2 regions of the Brucella pituitosa genome follow, and region 2 is predicted to be linked to the other one. Evidence: predicted binding sites of a transcription regulator. Region 2 holds the regulator's gene; the other holds the start of a gene.

Region 1 (5,699 bases), 720 kb from region 2:
CCGATACCGACACCAATGGGAACGCGGAGGTAGGCTTGCGCTGTGGTGCCAACAGACCCCAATGTGTGGATGAGCCGAAAATAGATTGTGAAAGCAGCCGCCGTTGAAAACACCGCAAGGCCGAGCAATGCGAATACTGAGTTAGCGCTGGGTGTCAGAGTCCATGGTTGGTCGATGATGAGGCTCAATGGGATCAGAATAATCGCGCCACTGATGAGAGAGCCTGCGGCTGGCAGCATCGGATCAAGACTTTTGAAATTCCGGCCAAAGATTGCGGCGCCTGCGTAGCAGATGGTGGCAGCGATAATTGCGAGCTGCGCCCATAATTCATTGCCCAATCCGGTAAGCGCCTGCACACCTATAATGAGGCAGGTGCCCGCAAGGCCTGCTGCAACGCCGAATAGCCTGCGGCTGGTTACAGCTTCGTGGCGTGTGATCAGAAGCGTGATGAGAAATGTAAAGATCGGTGTTGTTGAGTTGAGGATTGCAGCAAGGCCTGCTTCCGTCGTCTGTTCCGCCCATGCAATTGCGGTGAATGGTACGACGCTGTTCAGGCAGGCCTGAACCAGAAAGTATTTCCAGGTCAGCACGTCGGTTGGCAGCCTCAGACCGCGCAGCCTGATTATGACAATTAATATCAATCCTGCGATCAAGGTTCTGGCGGCGATGAGGGTAATAGGTGGGATCGTAGTCACGCCGATTTTAATGAAGCTGTAGGATGCACCCCAAAGAGCGGCCAGTAACAACAGCAATCCTAGTTCGACGACGATATTGGTTTTATGGCTCATCTTTTCCTGCATGTTTAAGCGGTTGTACTGCTCTCTAGCAGTCCGCTGCTCGCACATGCTTCGGTTCAGACCGAAGTGTTAGCAGGAAAAGCGCCCTTTGATCGGTGCGAATGTGTAGCGATGAATGCCGGGTACAGGGCCGTCTGTCTCAATGGCAGTCCGATGCTTGACGGTTCCGTAACCCGCATGAACTTCCAGTCCGTAGGGAGGATGGGCATTGCCTGCCCGGACCATCATGCGATCACGCGTGACCTTAGCCACGATGGAGGCGGCAGCGATGGAAATTGAGCGCTGATCGCCTTTCACCAAAGCAGAGCCGGGGCAGGTCAAGCCGGGCGGTACATCGCGTCCATCGATTAACGCATGGCAAGGTTTGAGGGTAAGCCCCATAAATGAGCGACGCATGGCCTCAAGCGCGGCCTTTCGAATGTCGCTGGCGTCAATGCTGCGCGCACTTAAGCTCGCGACTGAGACGGTCAATGCCTTGGCAAGAATGATTTCGTAGAGGGCGTCGCGTTTGGCAGCCTTAAGCCGCTTGGAGTCATCCAGTCCTTCAGGCAAATCATTGGGATCAAGCACCACAGCCGCCGCCACCACAGGACCGGCCAAAGGCCCACGACCTGCTTCGTCGATGCCTGCAATATGAAGAAGTCCGCGCGCCAGATGTTTCTTCTCTTCCGAGAAGTCCGGTGCGAGCGGGATGTCAAAAAGGAGCGGAGAATCAGAAGACAAGCGTTTCATTTGGCGGCAATGCTCGCATTGCTTCTGGTTCTCCGCAAGGTCCCTGCCGAGGAAGGTGGCGTAAAAGCAGGGACCTTCCGTCTGAAATGGACATCAGACGGGGATTGAATACGCAACGCGTAACTCATGCAAACTGCTCGCGTTCGAGACGGTGAGCGCGCAAACTTAAAAAAGCGAAAGCTGCTTGCCACCCTTTTCGACCGGCTCAAACAGATCTGTCCGAAGATGAAGCCGTCTGGAATTGAAGCCGAGCTTGCGTGCGGCAATCTCAAAGCGGCGACCGATCTGCCAGGCATAAGGCCCAGTTCCACGCATGCGCTTGCCCCATTCGGCATCATAATCCTTGCCATCACGCATGGAACGCACAAGCGACATGACATGGCGATAACGATCGGGATAGTTGCGCAAGAGCCAGTCTTTGAACAAAGGCGCTACTTCCAACGGCAGACGCAAGAGGACGTAGCCTGCTTCGCGTGCGCCTTGCGCATAGGCGGCATCCAGAATGCGCTCAATTTCATGATCGTTGATGCCGGGAATGATCGGCCCCATCATCACATTGGTCGGAATGCCAGCATCAGTGAGCTTACGAATAGCCTGCAAGCGCAGGGTCGGCGTCGATGCGCGTGGCTCCATCGTGCGGGCAAGATTGGCGTCAAGCGTGGTGACTGAAAGCGCGACCTTTGCAAGGCCCTTTTCTGCCATGCGGCTCAATATATCTATATCGCGCACCACCAGTGCCGACTTGGTCACGATGCCTACCGGATGGTTGGCAGCTTCCAGTACTTCGAGAACCTCGCGCATGACGCGCCATTTTCTCTCTATAGGCTGATAAGGGTCGGTATTGGTGCCAATGGCTATGGTCTTTGGCTGATAACCGGGCTTTGCCAGTTCCCGTTCAAGCAAGCGTGGCGCATCGGGCTTGGCGAATAGCCGGGCTTCGAAATCAAGGCCCGCCGAGAGCCCCATATAGCTATGCGTTGGCCGCGCAAAGCAATAGATGCAGCCATGCTCACAACCGCGATAGGGATTGATGGACCGATCAAAGCTGATGTCAGGTGAATCATTGCGTGTGATGATGGTACGCGGCTTTTCAACCTGAACATCTGTCTTGAAGGGTGGAAGGTCTTCAAGCGTCTCCCATCCATCGTCAAATTCATGTCGTGTGGTGGGTTCAAATCGCCCTGTGGGATTGATGCCAGCGCCGCGCCCGCGACGACGTGAATGGTCAATGCGCAGGCCTGCCTCGCTCACGAGCGCATTGGCGTGTTCCGCGCGCCCTGTTCCGAATGCTGCTTTATCTGCCTGCTGGATGATTTCCATAACCGACTCTCTTGTTGATGAATCTATTCCTATCGCAAAGAAAGGAACAAAGCAAGAACATACAGGAAGACAGCTTTTCGATCACGAGGTCTTGATATAGAACGGATCATGCTTTCCGTTCTTATCGTCACTCTAAATTCTGAAAAGCTTTTGGCGAACACGTTGTCGGCATTGGTGCCAGCAGTGGTCGAAGGGCTTTTGCGTCGCGTTGTTGTGGTCGATCAAGGCTCGACCGATGAGACAAGGCTGGTGGCAGAAGGAGCAGGCTGTGCTCTTTATAACGAGGATGAGCTGACCGAGGCGCTTGATGCGTTACGAACGGAGTGGCTGTTGATTTTGCAACCCGGGGCAATATTGGCAGACGGCTGGGAAGAAGCTGTGCGTCGCCACATGGGAGAAAGTTGGGGTCCGGCCAGGTTTACTTTGCAGCAAGAGGCGCGTTTGGGATTGCTGGGCAAACTCTTTGCACGCAAGCCATCTTTGGACTCTGGTTTGCTCGTGAGGCTTGAAGCGCTTGGCTCGTTGCCATCGAATGGGCTTGAGCTGGAAGGCTTACCGCGCCAGTTGAAGCCTGTTCGGTTGCCGCAAATCATTATACCCCCACAAACAACAAAAGGCGGAGCCTGAAGAGACTTCGCCTTTTTGTATTGGACCTGCTTCCGCCGATATTAGTTCTGGAAGCTCGAAGGCGATGCATCACCGAAGCGATGAGCCGAACCATCCTGGAACGACGACTGGCCGATGGAAGCGGTTGCAGTGTTATCAACCTGCTGGGTTGCAACTGGCGTGCGATCATTTGCATAAAGATCGGCAGGTTCACCAACATGTGGATTTTCAGCGAGTGCTGCACCGGCGCTAAGGGCGACGGCTACGGCAGCAAGAGCAAACTTTTTCATTTTCTATCTCCTTGGTTTGTGTGAAGCGACGGTGTGTTCGTCGTTTCGATGAGCAAGAGATAGGCCTTTCCATCGGCAGCGCCTAGACAGCATATGGTTCACAGAATGTATCGCAAGGTGTGAACAATAAAGCCTTGAGGCGGGCTGAATGCCCAATATGACACGATTTATTCAAGTATATGTGAACAGTATGAGGCCGAAAAATGGCTATCTGACGCCGGAATTACGATGCCGTTGTTTGGGTGGAAACCACAAACCAGTCAGGCTTTTGCGCCTGAATTTTGGAAGCCGCATCATCTGCACTTTGCCGGTCTTTGAAGATGGCAAAGCACGTCGCACCCGAGCCCGACATCTGCGCAAAAAGTGCGCCCTGCATACGCAATAGATCGAGCTTATTCTCGATTTGTGGAGCAAGCGTCAGGGCTGCTGGCAGGAGATCGTTGCGGGTTGAGCCGAGGTAGGCGCAGATTGTTTCTATGCCGCTTTCTGAAGGCGACGGGAGGGAAGGGTTGTCGCGCTTTGTCAATGCCCTGAAGACATCGGGCGTGGCAACGGCCGTGCCATCATTAACAAGCAGCAAGGGAAGAGGGGGTATTTGCGCGACCGTAGTCAGGTGTTCACCAATGCCGCGCGCAACGAGTGGAGTGCCAACAGCCGCGCCATGCAAACACATAGGAAGGTCAGCACCGAGCTTGAGGCCAAGTTCCGTCAGTGTGTCTAAGTCGAGACCAAGCTGCCAGATTTCATTGAGCGCAAGAAGTGTTGCTGCTGCGTCGCTTGAGCCGCCGCCGATGCCAGAAGCTACTGGCAGGTTCTTTTCAAGATGTATTGCAACGGGCGTGAGATCGCGACCTGCATATTGCTTTAAAACATCGCGGGCCCTGATGGCCAGATTGCCGCTATCAAGCGGTATGCCCTGAGCAAAGCGCCCATCGATGCTGAAACTGTCATGATGCGCTTCTTCAACGCTTATGCGGTCGCCATAATCGGCGAACACCACCAGCATGTCGAGCAGATGATAACCGTCATCTCGGCGCCCTGTTACATGCAGCGCGAGATTAATCTTGGCCGGTGCCACACGATGAACAGGATGACGAACCAGAGCGGCGGCCTCAGTAAAACGATGCATTCAGAAAAAGCAGGATTAAAGCATTTCCAGCAAAAGTGCGTAGCGGTTTTGCGTTGGATAATGCGCCAAAACAAATAGATAGAGCGGTTCCAATGATTCAGTCTTAACTGGAACGGCTCTAATCTTTTTTGACGTAATATTCGCCGGTCTTAGGATCCTGAACGAGCGTGCCATGAGCGCGGTTCTGCGCTTCTTTTTCTGCCCGGCGCACGCGCTGGGTAACGCGTACCGCTTCGCGTTTGAAGGAACGGTAGCCGTACCAGGCGGCAGCGATGATCAACAGCAGAAAAATAAGCTGGGGCATGGCCTCTAGTCCTCAGGCTTGCACAAGATCCCGAAATTGCCATCTCGGGACCACGCAGGGAAAAGTCTTGGCGAATAGCATAACACTGATCCACCCAATTATGCATCATATCATGGTGAAACGATGGAATTCAAAGCCCATATCGTGCCCAGAGCGCTTTTTCTTCGGCAGCCGACAGTAAACCCTCACCAAGACTGGTGGCAATGCTGGTCGGGTCAAGTCCCAGACCGAGGCTCATCTCGACACCCGGTGCCTTGCGTCCAAGCAACCCGCGCTTTGGCTCTATGAGTTTGAGCTTCACCTTGTCCCCATAAGTCTTGCGCAAAAAGCTGCGCATATCACCAATCCCGTCAATAAGACCAATTTCCCTGGCCTTTATACCGGTCCAGAACATGCCGGTGAAAAGATCGGGGTCATTTGTAAGCTTGCTTCCGCGACGTTCCTTGACCATGTCAATAAAGGTCTCATGGATTTCAAGCTGAAGCTTTTTCAAGCGATCAATATCTGCCTTTTTCTCCGGC
Region 2 (5,699 bases):
CTGACGGAGAGGATCAAACCATGTCCACCGACATTCTGCGGAAAATCGAAGCCTATAAGCTTGAAGAGATCGCTGCTGCCAAGGCTCGCCTTCCACTGGAAGAAGTAAAGGCACAAGCCAAGGATCAGCCTGCGACGCGCGGTTTCCTCAAAGCACTGGAAGCCAAGCGCGCTGCCAACAAGTTTGCGCTTATCGCCGAGATTAAAAAGGCAAGTCCATCGAAGGGGCTTATTCGCCCGGATTTCAATCCACCGGTACTGGCCAAGGCCTATGAAGATGGCGGTGCTGCCTGCCTTTCCGTACTGACCGATACGCCATCTTTTCAGGGTGCACCGGAATTTCTGACAGCTGCACGCAATGCATGCTCATTGCCCGCGCTACGCAAGGATTTCCTGTTCGATACCTATCAGGTCTATGAAGCGCGCAGTTGGGGTGCAGACTGCATTCTTATCATTCTTGCAAGTGTTGATGACGATCTTGCCAAGGCGCTTGAAGAAACCGCTTTCGAGCTCGGCATGGATACATTGATTGAAGTCCATGATGAAGAGGAAACGGAACGCGCACTCAAGCTTTCGTCGCGTCTCGTCGGCGTCAACAATCGCAACCTGCGTACATTTGAAGTCGACCTTGCGGTTTCCGAGCGGCTCGCAAAGATGGTGCCTTCGGATCGTCTGCTGGTCGGCGAAAGCGGCATCTTCACCCATGATGATTGTCTGCGTCTCGAAAAGTCGAATATCGGCACATTCCTCATCGGCGAAAGCCTGATGCGCAAAGAAGATGTTGCGTCTGCAACCCGCGAACTTCTGACCGGCAAGGCCTGAGATATGGCGGCCAAGCTCACCCATATCGACCAGACCGGCGCTGCCCACATGGTCGATGTCGGCGACAAGGCTGAAACCGAGCGTCAGGCCACAGCTGAAGGTGCTGTCAGGATGCAGCCCGAAACGCTGGCGCTCATTCTGGAAGGCAATGCAACCAAGGGTGACGTTATCGGTGCCGCGCGTCTCGCTGGTATCATGGCTGCGAAGAAAACGGCTGATCTTATCCCGCTTTGCCACCCGCTGATGCTGACCAGAGTGTCGGTCGATATCGAGCCTGATCAGATGCTTCCCGGTTTGCGTGTTCGTGCCACGGCAAAGCTTAAAGGCCGTACCGGCGTAGAAATGGAAGCACTGACTGCCGTATCCGTCACCTGCCTGACCATTTATGACATGGCGAAGGCTGTCGATCGCCATATGGAGATCACCGACATCCGCGTTTCGGCAAAAAGCGGCGGCAAGTCAGGTGACTGGAAAGCCTGATATCCAGACGAGAGGAAACCATATGTCCCTTCTCCCGGTCGATGAAGCCCTTGCCCGCATCCTGAGCACCGCCGAGCCGCATGATTTTGAGCAGGTTGCACTTGCTTCCGCAGGCGGCCGCGTTGTTGCTGAGCAGGTCATAGCAAAACTACGCCAACCACCATTCGATTGTTCGGCCATGGACGGCTATGCGCTCATCGCGCCTCAGAACATCGAATATCCGATTGAGCTTACAGTGATCGGCGAATCGGCAGCGGGTAAGCGATTTGATGGCCAGCTCAACGAAGGCGAAGCCGTGCGCATCTTCACAGGCGCACCCATACCGGTCGGCGCTGACTGCATCGTCATTCAGGAAGACACCGAACGTTCCGGTGACAAGCTGACAGTCCAACATGGGCTTGATAAAGGCCGTCACATCCGCCGCGCGGGTCTCGACTTTGCACCCGGTGACACCGTTCTTCCAGTTGGGCGGGAACTTGACGCCCCGGCACTGTCTCTTGCCGCTGCCAGCGGCAATGCAATGATTTCCGTTTTCAGGCAGCCCCGAATTGCCATTCTCGCCACTGGCGATGAACTCGTCCCGCCCGGAGCACTCCCCGGTCCTGATCAGATTGTAGCCTCCAATAGTTTGGGAATAGCTGAAATTGTGCGCCGCGCAGGTGGCAAGCCCGAAGACATGGGCATTATCGTTGACGATCCGACAAAGATCGAATCAGCGATCAGCCAGGTGCTCGACGATGGCATCGATATTCTCGTCACTATCGGCGGCGCGTCCGTTGGTGATCGTGATTACGTGCATGGCGCGTTGAAGAACTGCGGTGTCGATCTCGATTTCTGGAAAATCGCCATGCGTCCCGGTAAACCGTTGATGTATGGTCGCAAGAGCATTTCAGGCAAAACGGTCCACGTCATCGGCCTGCCAGGCAACCCCGTTTCCAGCCTTGTTTGCAGCCTCGTATTTCTACGCCCATTGGTAGCCAAACTATCCGGCACGGATCTGACTGCAGATATTCGTCCCGCAAAGCTTGGTCAGGCAATGAATGCGAATGATCACCGGCGCGATTTTGTTCGGGCAACAGTCGAACAGGATGCTGACGGAACATTGATCGCAACGCCTTTTCCTATCCAGGATTCATCAATGCTTTCCGCCTTGGTTCGATCCGATGCGCTGCTGGTCAGAGATGAAAACGCACCCGCTTCATTGACCGGTGACGCCTGCATAATATTGATGCTGTAACGAACGCATCCAATTCCGCCAGTCCGTTAATCATTTTAAAACCATTGCAGAACAAGACTGGAACATATAGTGTTCGTTCTGGTTTTGTTTTTATTTGATTCTGGTCTGGAGGGTGTAGCGCATGTTGACCCGTAAACAGCACGAGCTTCTGCTGTTCATTCATGAACGTCTGAAAGAGACGGGCATTCCTCCGTCTTTCGACGAGATGAAAGAGGCTCTTGATTTAGCCTCGAAATCGGGCATTCATCGGCTCATCACAGCGCTGGAAGAACGCGGCTTCATCCGCAGGCTTCCAAATCGCGCCCGCGCACTGGAAGTGCTCCGTTTGCCGGATTCCATTGCTCCCGGACTGAATTCGCAAAAGAAATTTGCGCCAAGCGTTATCGAAGGCAGTCTCGGCAAGGCGCCACCTGCCCCTACGCCTATTCGCCCAGCTCCGGCGACTGCGAATGACGATGTATCGACCATGGTGTCCATCCCTGTGATGGGACGTATCGCTGCTGGTGTACCAATCTCGGCGATCCAGAATCAGACCCATTCGCTCAGCCTTCCGCCAGAAATGATTGGCGCAGGCGAACACTACGCGCTTGAGGTCAAGGGCGATTCGATGATCGAAGCCGGAATTTTCGATGGTGATACTGTCATCATCAAGCGCGGCGACACAGCCAATCCAGGTGAAATCATCGTTGCTCTGGTGGATGACGAAGAAGCGACACTGAAACGTTTCCGCCGCAAAGGCGCTTCCATTGCGCTCGAAGCTGCAAATCCAGCCTATGAGACGCGGATATTCGGTCCTGACCGAGTTCGTGTTCAGGGCAAGCTGATCGGTTTGATCCGGCGCTATTAGAGCGCATCCCGAAAAGTGTGAAACGGTTTTCGGACAAAGATGCGCTTTAAAAAAATATTTAGAGCGCCGATCTGATCCAATCAGATCGGCGCTCTAAATCATTGCGAGAGATCAGAGCCTGTCGCATTTTCTGTTCCGGCTTTCTTCTTGTATTCCCGATCGGGCAGACCGCGCGCTGCTCGTGAGTAGAGGCGATAGAGATGCCAGGGGCGTGTGGGCGCATCGACGGAAAAGTCCAGTTTGTCCGCATAGTCTTCGATATTGCGAGGCATTGCAGGCGCGAAACGATAAGTCTCGCGCTCGCTGACCGGCTCTCGCTCCGGAGACTTTGCCTGAACCATTTTGTCTGCGCTTAGTTTTTGCCCTAACCTTATTTCAAGAGTTCCTTTTAGGGCCAGTTCCTGCCTGTCAACGACGAGCGAGCCTGACCGCTCACAGCTTAGTTTTTTTCCGGCAATAGCAAGAACAACAATATCGCCTACATTACAGGCAATCTCGCGCATATCTTCCTGCGCAGTATAGGCCAGCATTCGACCATCCCTGAGAGGAATGGTACAGAGCCCATCTTCGCAGAGAAAAGCACGCTCATCAGCGGCAACCGATTGTTTCTTCACTATGTGCGGAGGAACAAAGGCTTCAACCAGATAGGCCGTCTGCCAGTTCTGCGCTGTGAACTGCGGTGGCCTGTTGCGGTTAACCGCGAAATTGCCATCAGATAGTCGCACGGCCACAAACTTGGCATCTTCGCTGATAAGGATATCCGGCATCGGCATCCGTATGAAAGCGATCAGACCCATCACAATAAATGGAAGCGCCATTAACCGCAGTCGCGTTGTGAACGTAACCGCAACGACAAGAGCTACCGTCCAGAGGATGAGCGTTGCGACCGGCATGACACCGGGATTACCGTCGGGTGAAAGGCTGGCAACAAACTCAGCAATGTGTCGCACGAGCAAAACGCCAAATCCCATGACTTGCAATGGCAACCAATCAAGTTGCAGCGGCATCAACAACAGGCTCAAAACTGCGAATGGCATTACCAGTATCGAAATGACCGGCAAGGCCAGCACATTGCCGACAAGGCCCAAAGGGGCGGTGTTGTTGAAATGATAAGCCGCAAAAATCCCGCTGGCCACCCCTGCTACAATGGACGTCGCAGCCGTGGCTATTGCTGGCATAAATATTTTTGACAAAGGCCCACGCGATGAGGCTTGGCGATTCTCTGCGCCTGACTGTCTTATGGCTTTTCTTTCACTCCACCAGGCGAAAGCCGCGATCAGCCCTGCTGTCGCCGAGAACGACATTTGGAAGCTTGGGCCCAATATCTCGTGCGGGGAGATTGCGATCATCGCAATTGCTGAAATCGCCAGATTACGCATGCTGATCGCCGCTCTGTCAGCCAGAAGCGCGCAAAGCATTACGGCAATCATCACGTAGCTGCGCTGTGCCGCCACATCGGCCCCAGACATAGCAAGATAGAACGTACAACTGAGCAACGAAAGAAAAGCTGCATATTTCTTAACCGAATATCGTGCGCTGAATGCCGGAAACAGGGCAAACAACGACCGCAACGACATCATGACCACCCCGGCTGCCAACACCATATGCAGGCCTGAAATCGACAAGATATGCGCGAGCCCAGCCTTGCGCAGATGTTCATTGGTCTCTTCACTGATCCCTGCCCGCTCACCTGCGATCAGTGCGGCCGCAACGCTGCCGTCTTCACCGGACAGCACCTCTGCAATCCGCTCGGAAACATGTACGCGTAACTGGGCGATAGAGCCGGAAATTTTGGCAACTATGTCGCTCGGCCCGGGCACTTCCACACTCTTCGGCGTCCCCAGAAAAAAGCCATTTGCACCGATACCGCCAAAATAAGCGTGAAAGCCAAAATCGTAGTTTCCCGGTCGTACCGGGCCTGATGCCACACGCAGACGTGCAAAACCGTTCAGGCCACTCCCAATCGTCGTTTGCGCCGGAATATCACGCGCAGTAATCCGGATGCGCTGTGGGGCAAAACGAAGCTTGGGCCTCTGCGTTTCAATAAGGTCGAGCGTGACGCGCCAGCTACCATTATCCCGATATTCGAGAGCGACAACCCGACCCGTAACGCGGGTTGCCACTTCAGAGCCAAGCATCTGGGTTCCACGTCGCTCCGTTTCGATCTTTCCCGCAATCATTCCCAGCTGGAGTGCTATCACGAGCGTCAATAGCTGTGACGGCAGGAAATGCCCACGAGACAGAAGACGAATAAAGACGGATACCCCAAGAACCGAAGTAAGTTGCAGCCATGCAGGTTCGACCGACACTGTGA

Evidence for each region. The regulator LexA, encoded in region 2, represses DNA repair genes until DNA is damaged. The targets are predictions, from matches to a motif close to TGTTCNNNNTGTGTTCNG.
Region 1: a site for LexA is predicted at 2,892-2,909, ahead of ACSME1_RS09305 (PA0069 family radical SAM protein). Genes of this name have one in related genera too.

The regions. Positions count from the first base shown of each region.
Region 1 covers NZ_OZ264092.1:1,945,197-1,950,895, forward strand. The annotation lists gene ACSME1_RS09295 (DMT family transporter) at 1-788, opposite strand, end outside; gene ACSME1_RS09300 (ribonuclease HII) at 867-1,529, opposite strand; gene ACSME1_RS09305 (PA0069 family radical SAM protein) at 1,695-2,849, opposite strand; gene ACSME1_RS09310 (glycosyltransferase) at 2,958-3,476, shown strand; gene ACSME1_RS09315 (hypothetical protein) at 3,518-3,745, opposite strand; gene ACSME1_RS09320 (4-(cytidine 5'-diphospho)-2-C-methyl-D-erythritol kinase) at 3,969-4,874, opposite strand; gene ACSME1_RS09325 (membrane protein) at 4,993-5,178, opposite strand; gene ACSME1_RS09330 (S49 family peptidase) at 5,309-5,699, opposite strand, start outside.
Region 2 covers NZ_OZ264092.1:315,039-320,737, forward strand. The annotation lists gene trpD (anthranilate phosphoribosyltransferase) at 1-4, shown strand, start outside; gene trpC (indole-3-glycerol phosphate synthase TrpC) at 21-821, shown strand; gene moaC (cyclic pyranopterin monophosphate synthase MoaC) at 825-1,301, shown strand; gene ACSME1_RS01495 (molybdopterin molybdotransferase MoeA) at 1,324-2,538, shown strand; gene lexA (transcriptional repressor LexA) at 2,660-3,385, shown strand; gene ACSME1_RS01505 (ComEC/Rec2 family competence protein) at 3,484-5,699, opposite strand, start outside.